3 regions of the Vallitalea sediminicola genome follow, and region 1 is predicted to be linked to each of the others. Evidence: riboswitches for the same ligand, from Rfam matches in the RefSeq annotation. Region 1 holds a riboswitch; each other region holds the start of a gene.
The links. Region 1 has a riboswitch for lysine ahead of ACX6CF_RS14040 (Na+/H+ antiporter NhaC family protein). Riboswitches for the same ligand answer to the same signal wherever they lie in the genome.
Positions count from the first base shown of each region.

Region 2: another riboswitch for lysine. It lies ahead of kal (3-aminobutyryl-CoA ammonia lyase); the one in region 1 lies ahead of ACX6CF_RS14040 (Na+/H+ antiporter NhaC family protein).
Region 3: another riboswitch for lysine. It lies ahead of dapA (4-hydroxy-tetrahydrodipicolinate synthase); the one in region 1 lies ahead of ACX6CF_RS14040 (Na+/H+ antiporter NhaC family protein).

Region 1 covers NZ_BTPT01000030.1:58,510-61,731, forward strand. Annotated here, with positions in the region: gene ACX6CF_RS14030 (NAD(P)-dependent malic enzyme) at 1-295, opposite strand, end outside; gene mnmH (tRNA 2-selenouridine(34) synthase MnmH) at 512-1,579, shown strand; lysine riboswitch at 1,642-1,814, shown strand; gene ACX6CF_RS14040 (Na+/H+ antiporter NhaC family protein) at 1,903-3,222, shown strand, end outside.
Region 2 covers NZ_BTPT01000125.1:162-3,383, reverse strand. Annotated here, with positions in the region: gene ACX6CF_RS25920 (3-oxoacid CoA-transferase subunit B) at 1-81, opposite strand, end outside; gene ACX6CF_RS25915 (CoA transferase subunit A) at 101-745, opposite strand; gene kce (3-keto-5-aminohexanoate cleavage enzyme) at 799-1,617, opposite strand; gene kal (3-aminobutyryl-CoA ammonia lyase) at 1,628-2,008, opposite strand; lysine riboswitch at 2,197-2,391, opposite strand; gene ACX6CF_RS25900 (DUF6512 family protein) at 2,786-3,222, shown strand, end outside.
Region 3 covers NZ_BTPT01000023.1:27,901-31,122, forward strand. Annotated here, with positions in the region: gene ACX6CF_RS10120 (metal-dependent transcriptional regulator) at 1-41, shown strand, start outside; gene dapB (4-hydroxy-tetrahydrodipicolinate reductase) at 174-935, opposite strand; gene dapA (4-hydroxy-tetrahydrodipicolinate synthase) at 1,025-1,909, opposite strand; lysine riboswitch at 2,292-2,475, opposite strand; gene htpG (molecular chaperone HtpG) at 2,541-3,222, opposite strand, start outside.

The DNA.
Region 1 (3,222 bases):
CAAATTTCTTAAAAAGTATTGACTTTCCTTCCATAACAGGTAATGCAGCTTTTGGTCCAATATTACCTAATCCAAGAACCGCTGAACCATCAGTTATAACTGCAACCATATTACCCTTAGAAGTATATTTATATATATTATTTTCATCTTCAGCAATTTTTCTACAAGGTTCTGCAACTCCAGGCGAGTATGCAAGACTCAGTTCTTCCTTATTAGATACTTTTACTTTTGAAACAATTTCGATCTTTCCTTTATTCTTTTCATGCATTTCAAGTGATTTCTCGTATATATCCATTGTACGCCTCCTGATAATGTTTTAAGTTATTTTTGCTATTTGTTGTTGTATTTTATATTACAAATAATGTATACTATAGTATAAAAGCAATTATGGGTTAAAGAATAAAAGAGGCTATGCCTCATTATTCTCATTATAGTATAACCCAGCTTACTAATCAATGTTAAATAAACTTGCGTATACTAAAAAGTAAATACTTTGAAAAGAGGAAATGTAATGGAAACCATATCTATTGATAAATGTCTGCATATGGATAGAGTTATTTTCATAGATGTTAGAACTACTAAGGAATTCGAAGAAGGAACAATACCAGGAGCTGTCAATGTACCTATCTTCAATAATGAAGAACGTGAATATCTTGGACATACTTATAAAAATGTTAATAAAATAACCGCAAAAGAAGAAGGTTTTGAAATAGCCGCTCATAAGCTACCAGAGATCTATGCTAAAATTAAGAAAGTAGCAAAAGGTTATAGTAAAATAGTTATATTTTGTTGGAGAGGCGGACTAAGAAGCAAGTCTATCGCTACAGTCATATCTTTGATGCATCTTCCCGCTTATCAGTTAGAAGGCGGATACAAAGCATATAGAACATATATTCTAAAAGACTTTGACCGTAGAACAACCCTTCCTTCTCCATACATTGTTTTACACGGATACACTGGCTGTAGTAAGACTTTGTTGTTAAAAGCTTTAGAAAAAGCTGACATGCCTATACTTGACCTTGAAGGATTAGCTAACCATCGTGGCTCAGTGTTTGGCGGCGTAGGTTTAGGTGAACAACCTCCCCAAAAAGCCTTTGAATCTTGGGTTTATGATAAAACTGTATCTTTTAATGATTCCCTTGTATTTGTTGAAGCAGAAAGCACTAAAATAGGCAAAAGAGTTGTCCCAACATATGCTATCAATCATATCAAAACAGGTATCCACGTACTTGTCAATCTTGACAAGGAAATTAGAATTCAGAGATTGTTAGATGATTACATGGAAACCAATGGTACTTTTGAAGAAAATTTATCTTTTATAAAAAACTCGCTCACCACAATAAAATCATATATGTCCAATCATGATTATAACTTGATGAATGAATATATTGAAAAAGAAAATCTTCATGATTTTGTGGGTCTTCTACTTGATAATTATTATGACCCTATGTACAAAAAATGGAAAAAATATTATGGTACTTTTGATTATGAAGTTGATTCTAGTGATATAGATACAGCTGTTAAAGAATTGATTGAAATATTTAACAAAGAAAGTAAAATACCTAGAAAAACTTTATAATCATAAATTCAACTTGACATTATATATTGTCCTCCTGTATAATTCAATATTGACAATAGAATAAGCATAATAGAGGCGCAGAGATTATTAGTAATCATAACCAGTTTGGCAAGCGATAACGTATGATGAAAGGATGATCTGCCGAAGCATTATTATCTGCCAAGAGATAATGTTGGAGTTAAGTTTAACAGACTTATCACTCTCACTACCAAGTAGTGAAGGCGCTATTATTTGAATAAGATACTTTCAGACAATAGTGTAGACTATTGTCTTTTTTAATTTAGAGAAACTTTACTGTTTAATAAAATTATTAGGAGGATATTATGGAACTATTTTTAAGTTTAGTACCCGCAATTATCATGATTGTTTTAGTTATTATAACTAAAAAAGTTATCATGTCTCTATCTGTTGGAATTATTATAGGCTCCCTCATTGCTCATGGTTTTAATGTATTAGATACAATATCATACATAGCTACTACAGTTTGGGGAATCATAACAGATTTTTCTTGGCACATGCCAATAGTCGGTTTTTTGTTGTTACTAGGTATAATTACAACTCTTTTGACTATTACTAATTCAACAAAAGCTTTTGCTGATTTTGCTGTTTCCAAAATAAAAAATAAGCAAGCAGCACAAATTGTTGCTTGGATTCTAGGTATTGTCATATTTATTGATGATTATTTCAATGCTCTAGTTATCGGGGAAATTTCAAAACCTATTACAGACCGTTATAGTATCAGTCGTGCGAAACTCTCATATATCATTGATTCAACAAGTGCTCCTGTTGTTATATTATTACCTATCTCTACATGGGGAGCTTACATAATAGGTACACTAACAGGTGTTTTCAAAAAAGTAGGTTATACTGCAACCACAGGAACTGGTGCTTATTGGCGAATGATTCCTATGCAGTTTTACGCTATCGTAGCACTTATAATGGTATTTATAGTTATAAAATTCAATATAAACATTGGTAAAATGAAAATATATGAAAAAAAAGCTGAAGAAGGAAATGATATCAGCTGTTCCAAATCAGCAGAAGATATTTCTCATGTTCAGGCAGTTACTAACAAAGGTTCTAAGTGGGCATTAATAATCACTATCCTATCACTGATCATCCTAATCTTAGGTGGTATGTTATATGAAGCCAATTGGGACATTAGTCAAATGTTAACTGTAGATATTACTCTTCCACTCTTCCGTGGTTCTGTAATCACTACAATCATAGCAACTATATTTGCTATATCCACTGGTGAAGTTGCGGGAAAGCATCTTTTCCGTGCTGCTAAGGCAGGTATCCGTTCTATGCTTCCTGCATCAATAATATTAATTACTGCTTGGACATTAGTTGATGTTATTGATAAACTTAACACTGGTCAATATTTGGCTACTTGGATTGAAAATTCACAAATGAATCCTGACCTATTGATACCTATTATGTTTATAATTGGAAGTTTCATTGCTTTTATGACTGGAACCAGCTGGGGAACTTTTGGTTTATTATTACCGATTGTTGGTAAGATATTAGCTGCAACTGACCCTTCAATGATGTTACCAGCTATGGCAGCCGTATTAAGTGGTGCTATCCTTGGAGATCATTGCTCACCAATAAGTGATACAACAGTACTCTCTGCTACAGGA
Region 2 (3,222 bases), on a different contig from region 1:
ACCCAGATTAACCAGCTGACCACTCTTAAGTTCTTTTGCTACTCTCTTAGCAATTATTTCTTTTCCTAATTTTTTATCTATCAAAAAATCCACCCCCATCTTAGTTAATTATGTAGTCAACCACAACACCTGGTGTTATAATACTTTCTTTGTCCAGATCTCCTGGCTCTACTAATTCTTCGGCTTCTACTATAACAGTATCAGCTGCCATAGCTATCATGGGATTAAAGTTTCTTGTAGTTCCTTTATAAATTGTATTGCCGAATTTATCAACAACACTTCCTCGGACAATTGCTAAATCAGCTCTTATAGGCATTTCAAGTAAATAATCCTTATCCTTAACTTTTATAATTTCTTTACCTTCTTCAACTAAAGTACCGACTCCTGTAGGAGTAAGAACTCCACCTAATCCAAATCCACCTGCTCTTATTCTCTCTATAAGAGTTCCTTGTGGTGACAACTCTACTTCTAGTTCGCCACTATTCATTAATTCTCCAGTAACAGGATTAGTCCCAATATGTGATGTTATTACTTTTTTAACCTGTCTATTAACTATTAACCTACCTATCCCTTTATCCTCATAACTAGTATCGTTACCAATTATTGTCAAATCCTTGATTCCCATTTCAATTATTAAATCAATAATCTTTTCTGGGGTACCACATCCTAGGAAACCGCCTACCATAATGACTGAACCATCTTTTAACAAAGGCTTTAAATCATCTTTGCTAACTAGTTTATTCACCTTTTCACCTCTTTTAAAATATTATTTATATGAACCTTCTCCTTGTTTGACTCTTAACTTATACCTAATATTTTTCTTGCTTCATCTGGAGTTGCAATCTCTCTTCCAAGTTCTTTTGCTAATGTCACTGCTTTTTCAACAAGTTCTCCATTGGAATTCGCTAACACACCTTTTTTCATGTAAATATTATCCTCATAACCTACTCTGACGTGTCCACCCATAATAATACTTATTGTAGCCATATTGAATTCATTTCGCCCTATACCAGTTACTGTATAAGTTGCATCATGTGGAATACTATCCACTAAATATACTAAATCTCTAGGTGTAGCTGCTATTCCACCATTGACTCCTAATACGAAATTAAAATGAAGTGGTGCTTTTAGAATACCTTTTTTGTATAATCTAAGTGCCATATCAACCATACCTTTATCAAAAACCTCTATTTCAGGCTTTATACCTAGACCATAGATTTTTTCTGCAAACTCTATTATTGTGTTTTCAGTGTTAACAAAAATATCGTCACCACCAAAATTACAAGTTCCACAATCAAGTGTTGCCATCTCTGGATCAAGATATATTGGCTGTAATCTCTCTTCATTTGTCATCCCCACTGCCCCACCAGTGGATGGTTGAATGATTACATCTTTGCATCTTTCTTTTATACCATCTATGCATTCTTTGAATCTATTTTTATCTTGTGTAGGAGTTCCATCATCTTCTCTTACATGTAGATGAATGATACTTGCTCCAGCTTTGTAAGCTTTCTCGGCTTCACTTACAATTTCATCCACAGTGTAAGGTACAGTAGGATTATGTTCCTTGGTAACTTCTGCTCCGCAAATAGCTGCTGTAATTATTAATTTTTCCATATCTACTTCCCTACTTTCTTTGTTTGTCCTTAGGAACTACACATGTTCCACTAGCTTTGCATACTACAACAACTTCTTCCATGATCTCAGCTGCTGAATCATTGATATCTGGTCTTTGTCTAATAACTTTTCTAGCTTCAAATACCATTTTTCTTGAAGTATTTCCAAAACCAGTAATCTGTCCTTCACATTCTATGTAATCACCAGCATATACCGGAGCCATAAATTCAATATTGTCATATGCTTTGAATAATCCTTCATCCCCATCATTTTTAATTAATAATTCTGTTGCTACATCACCAAAAAGTTGTAAAATCTTAGCTCCATCTACTAGACTTCCCCCATAATGAGCGTCATGACAACTCATTCTTACTCTAATTAATGATTTCATCTACCTAACTCCTTTCTATAAAATCTAAGGTACTCGTAAGTAATAACCCTAAAATCCTTCTATCAACTCCCTTTCCTCATATTTTCCACCCTAAATCCAATCCAATAACACAAGAAAAGCACTGAAAATAAGATTTCAATGCTTTTAATTAATTAAAAGCTATTTATGTAATGAAATCTTATTTTCAATACATAAATAGCTCTCCATAAACCTAGGATATCTAATCATCCCTTATGGCAGTGATAAAGTATTAACATCATCACCAAGAATATGTTTAAGAACCAACACACTCTTTCGGCAAAGGAACCATTCTTCTTTAATATCGGAGGTTCTTCTCCTTAACAATTAAAGATTACCCTCTCCTTCGCGCCTCTATTCATGTTTTATATAATATTTATATAGATAGATATACACATCTATACAATAATCATATTCAATTCATTATTTAGTTGTGTTTGTCATATTTCTATTTCATGTAGTTATATCATGATATAGTTAGCTTGGGGTCATTTTAATACGTTATTAGATTTATTACATTATAATACTTAATATTACTATTATAATTATATTTAGAAGACTTAGGGGTACGTTTTTATATTATCACCTTCTATTTTATTATTCAATTATTCTAATAATACTTTTATTATTTAAAATAATTTTCTAGGATTCATTAATTATAATAAAATGAAATGATACATTTTATTAACTTTTTTAATACAGAACTATTATTCTCACTTAATTGACATATACTATATACATATGAAGGTGGTGAATTACATGAATGAGAATAAAAAGGTTATTATAGCTGAAATTGTATCTGCAGTTGCCATAATACTTCTTGGAAGTTTGTTTCACTTCTTATACGAATGGACAGAATGTACAGCCATAGGGATATTCAGTCCAGTTAATGAAAGTGAATGGGAACATATCAAGATAATGTTTTACCCTGTTATATTAGTAAGTATTATTGAATATTTTTTTATAAGGTATGATGTCAATAATTATGTATTTGCTAAAGCTATATCCGCTCTAGTTTTTATAGCAACTACCTATTTACTAATATATTTATACGAATTGATTTTTGGCGAAGGTGAAATGGCACTCCATGTAGTAACATATATTGTTGGAGCTTTTGTAGGTCAATTGATAAGTTATTTAATATTACGACGTTCAAATTCCAGTAAAAGTAAATGTAAAAATCTTATTGGTTATTA
Region 3 (3,222 bases), on a different contig from region 1:
TACAAAAATATTATGAATACCTAAGAAATGATACTCAATAATAATAAATAAAATTGTCAATAAAAAATAATTGTTTTCCTATAAAAAATATGAGCAAGCCCGGCGTAGATGTATAGGAGAATATTATCTATATCATCTATGACGAGCTCTAAGTTATTCTAAAGTTAAATATATTAATTACCTTCTATAACATTTTGCATATCATACATACCTTCAGATTTCTGGCTTAAAAATTTAGCTGCATTTACAGCTCCAACAGCAAATATATCTTTTGATAAGGCACTGTGATTAAGCTCAATTATTTCATCTTTCCCAGCAAATAGAATTGAATGTTCACCTACGATTGAACCACCTCTAACTGCATGGATACCTATTTCTTTTGAATCACGTTTAACTCTTTCTTTAGATCTATCATAAGTATAGGAATATTCATTGTTTAGAGATTCATTGATTGAATCAGCAATAGCTAATGCAGTACCACTAGGGGCATCAATTTTTTGATTATGATGTTTCTCAATAATCTCAATATCGAAATTAGCTGAAGTAAGGGTTTTTGCAGCTTTCTTAACTAAGTTCAATAGTAAATTTACTCCAAGAGACATATTAGCAGATAATAGGATTGCAATTTCTTTGCTAGATTCATTAACTAAATTAAGTTGTTCATCATTAAGACCAGTTGTACATAATACAACAGGTATTTTTCTAGACTTTGCATAGTCGATTAATGAAGGTACAGCTTTGGCTGTGGAGAAGTCAATAATAACGTCTCCTTCAATATCAATAGTGTTTATATCAGTGAAAACAGGATATGGATTGTTAATGTCATCAGATATATCAATACCTGCTACTATTGTTGCATCATTATCTTCTTCAACTATTTTAGAAATTACCTGTCCCATTTTCCCATTACAACCATGCATTATAATTCTAGTCATTGTAAAACTCCTTTCATTTTTGAAACCTTTTCTATAGCAATAAATAACCACTGAATACTGAATCAAAATGTATTCAGTGGTTTAATGATTTAGATAGTTATTCCTAATCTTTTTATTGCATTTTCAACTCTTAATCTATTAGCTGGTTCCATATCTATTAGTGGTAAGCGACATGGACCAGAAGGAAGACCCATATAATTCATAGCAGCTTTTACTGGGATTGGGTTAACTTCGCAGAAAAGTGATTTAATAAGTTCATGTAATTTTAGTTGTAGTTCAAGACTACCTTTTACATCACCAGCTAAAAACTTAGCAACTATGTCATGAGTTTCTCTTGGTAGAATATTAGCAACTACTGAAATTACGCCTTTACCACCTAGAGAGAGTAGAGGTACTATCTGATCATCATTACCTGAATATAGATCAAGATTACCTTCGCATCTAGCAACTAGTTCAGTAATATGACCTATGTTGCCACTAGCTTCTTTTATAGCAACAATATTATCTACTTTTGATAATTCTACTGCAGTATCAACGTCAATGTTAAGACCTGTTCTTGATGGTACATTATATAATACAACAGGAATATCAACACTACCGGCAATAGAAGAAAAGTGTCTAATTAAACCTTTTTGAGTTGTTTTATTATAATAAGGTGTTACATGTAATAAACCATCAGCACCTAGTTTTTCAGCTCTCTTAGATAATTCAATACCGTGTTTAGTATCATTGCTTCCAGTTCCAGCTATAACAGGTACTCTTTTATTAGTCCTGTCTATCGCTACTTTTATACATTCAAGATGTTCCTCATCATTAAGTGTTGAAGATTCACCAGTTGTACCGCATATAACAATACAATCAGTTTTATTTTCTATTTGAAAATCAATTAATTTCTCTAATCCTTCATAGTTAACACTCATATCATCGTTAAATGGTGTTACTATTGCTACACCAGCTCCTGTAAAAATAGACATACAATTAACCTCCTAAGATTTTATATACAAAATTTTATTGATATCTCTATAATCTTTACATTTATTTATTACTTACTGTTTTCCTTGAAATCTTTACGTAATACAATCATCCACGTTTGTTAAATAGTTTTCAATTATACTTTAGTATATCTGTTTTTCTCCAAAACATCAATATAAGGTAAGTAAATATTTACGATTTCATATGGAAATTTATTTTTATAATTATCAGACCTCCTATTTCAATTACTTACTTAATATATTATATTGCTATTAACTAAAATAATTGAAATTTTTGTTTAATATTTCAGTAATAAGTGGAGGAGAAAATTTTAATAAAAAAACAGCCGGCGTTGTGTGCCGACTGTGAAAATCAATATTAAACATCACAAGTAGCACCCCATATATAATATTATTATATATGACAGTTATATAGCTATTGACTATATACCCAGACAGAAAATAAAACAGGTATTTTCTTCTTCGGCATAGTACCCTTTCAGTAATTATCACTTTTGCCTGGACAAATCAAATCACTTACTAATGTAAAATGCTCCTCTACCATACTAAACTATTAAATTTTGTATTATAATATCACTAATGTAGAAATTTGTCAAATATAATCAAGTAATGTTTAGATTAATTTTTTAAGAATCTCATTGCTTCTTTCAATAAATCTAGTCATTGCTTCAGGTGTTAACTGTTTATGACTGATCATAGCTAAATCATAAATTTGATTACAGAATATCTCAGTGTTTTCGTTATCCTTATTTTCAATGATATATTTTACTAATTTGTTTTTCTTATTAAGTAGAAGACTTTCATTACTTGGCATAGCGGTACTATCCATTCCGAACATACCATACATTTTACTCATATCCTGCATTCTACGAGACTCTTCAGGTAATATTATCATGGCAGAGATGTCTTCTGATTTTAGATTTTCCATATTTACGCTAAGGTTTTCATTGCTAAGAGCTTTTCTGAAAATAGTTTGAACTTCTTCATTAAGCTTTTTGCTATCTTCCTCACTTGTACTATCTTCATCTTTTAGACTATCTGTCAAGTCAGCATCTATTCTTGCAAATTTTATATTATTTTCATTTTCCTTCATTTCCATATGAGATATGAAAGGTTGATCAATAGTTGCATTCATTATGACAGCTTCCATACCATTATCTTTAAACATCTTAATATATTGGGATTGAAGTGTTTCATCTGTTACATAGTATACTTTATTTTCATGCTTTTCTTTATTTCTTTCAAGATATTCTTCAAGAGTTACATAATCACCTGTTGTTGTTTTATATAAGACT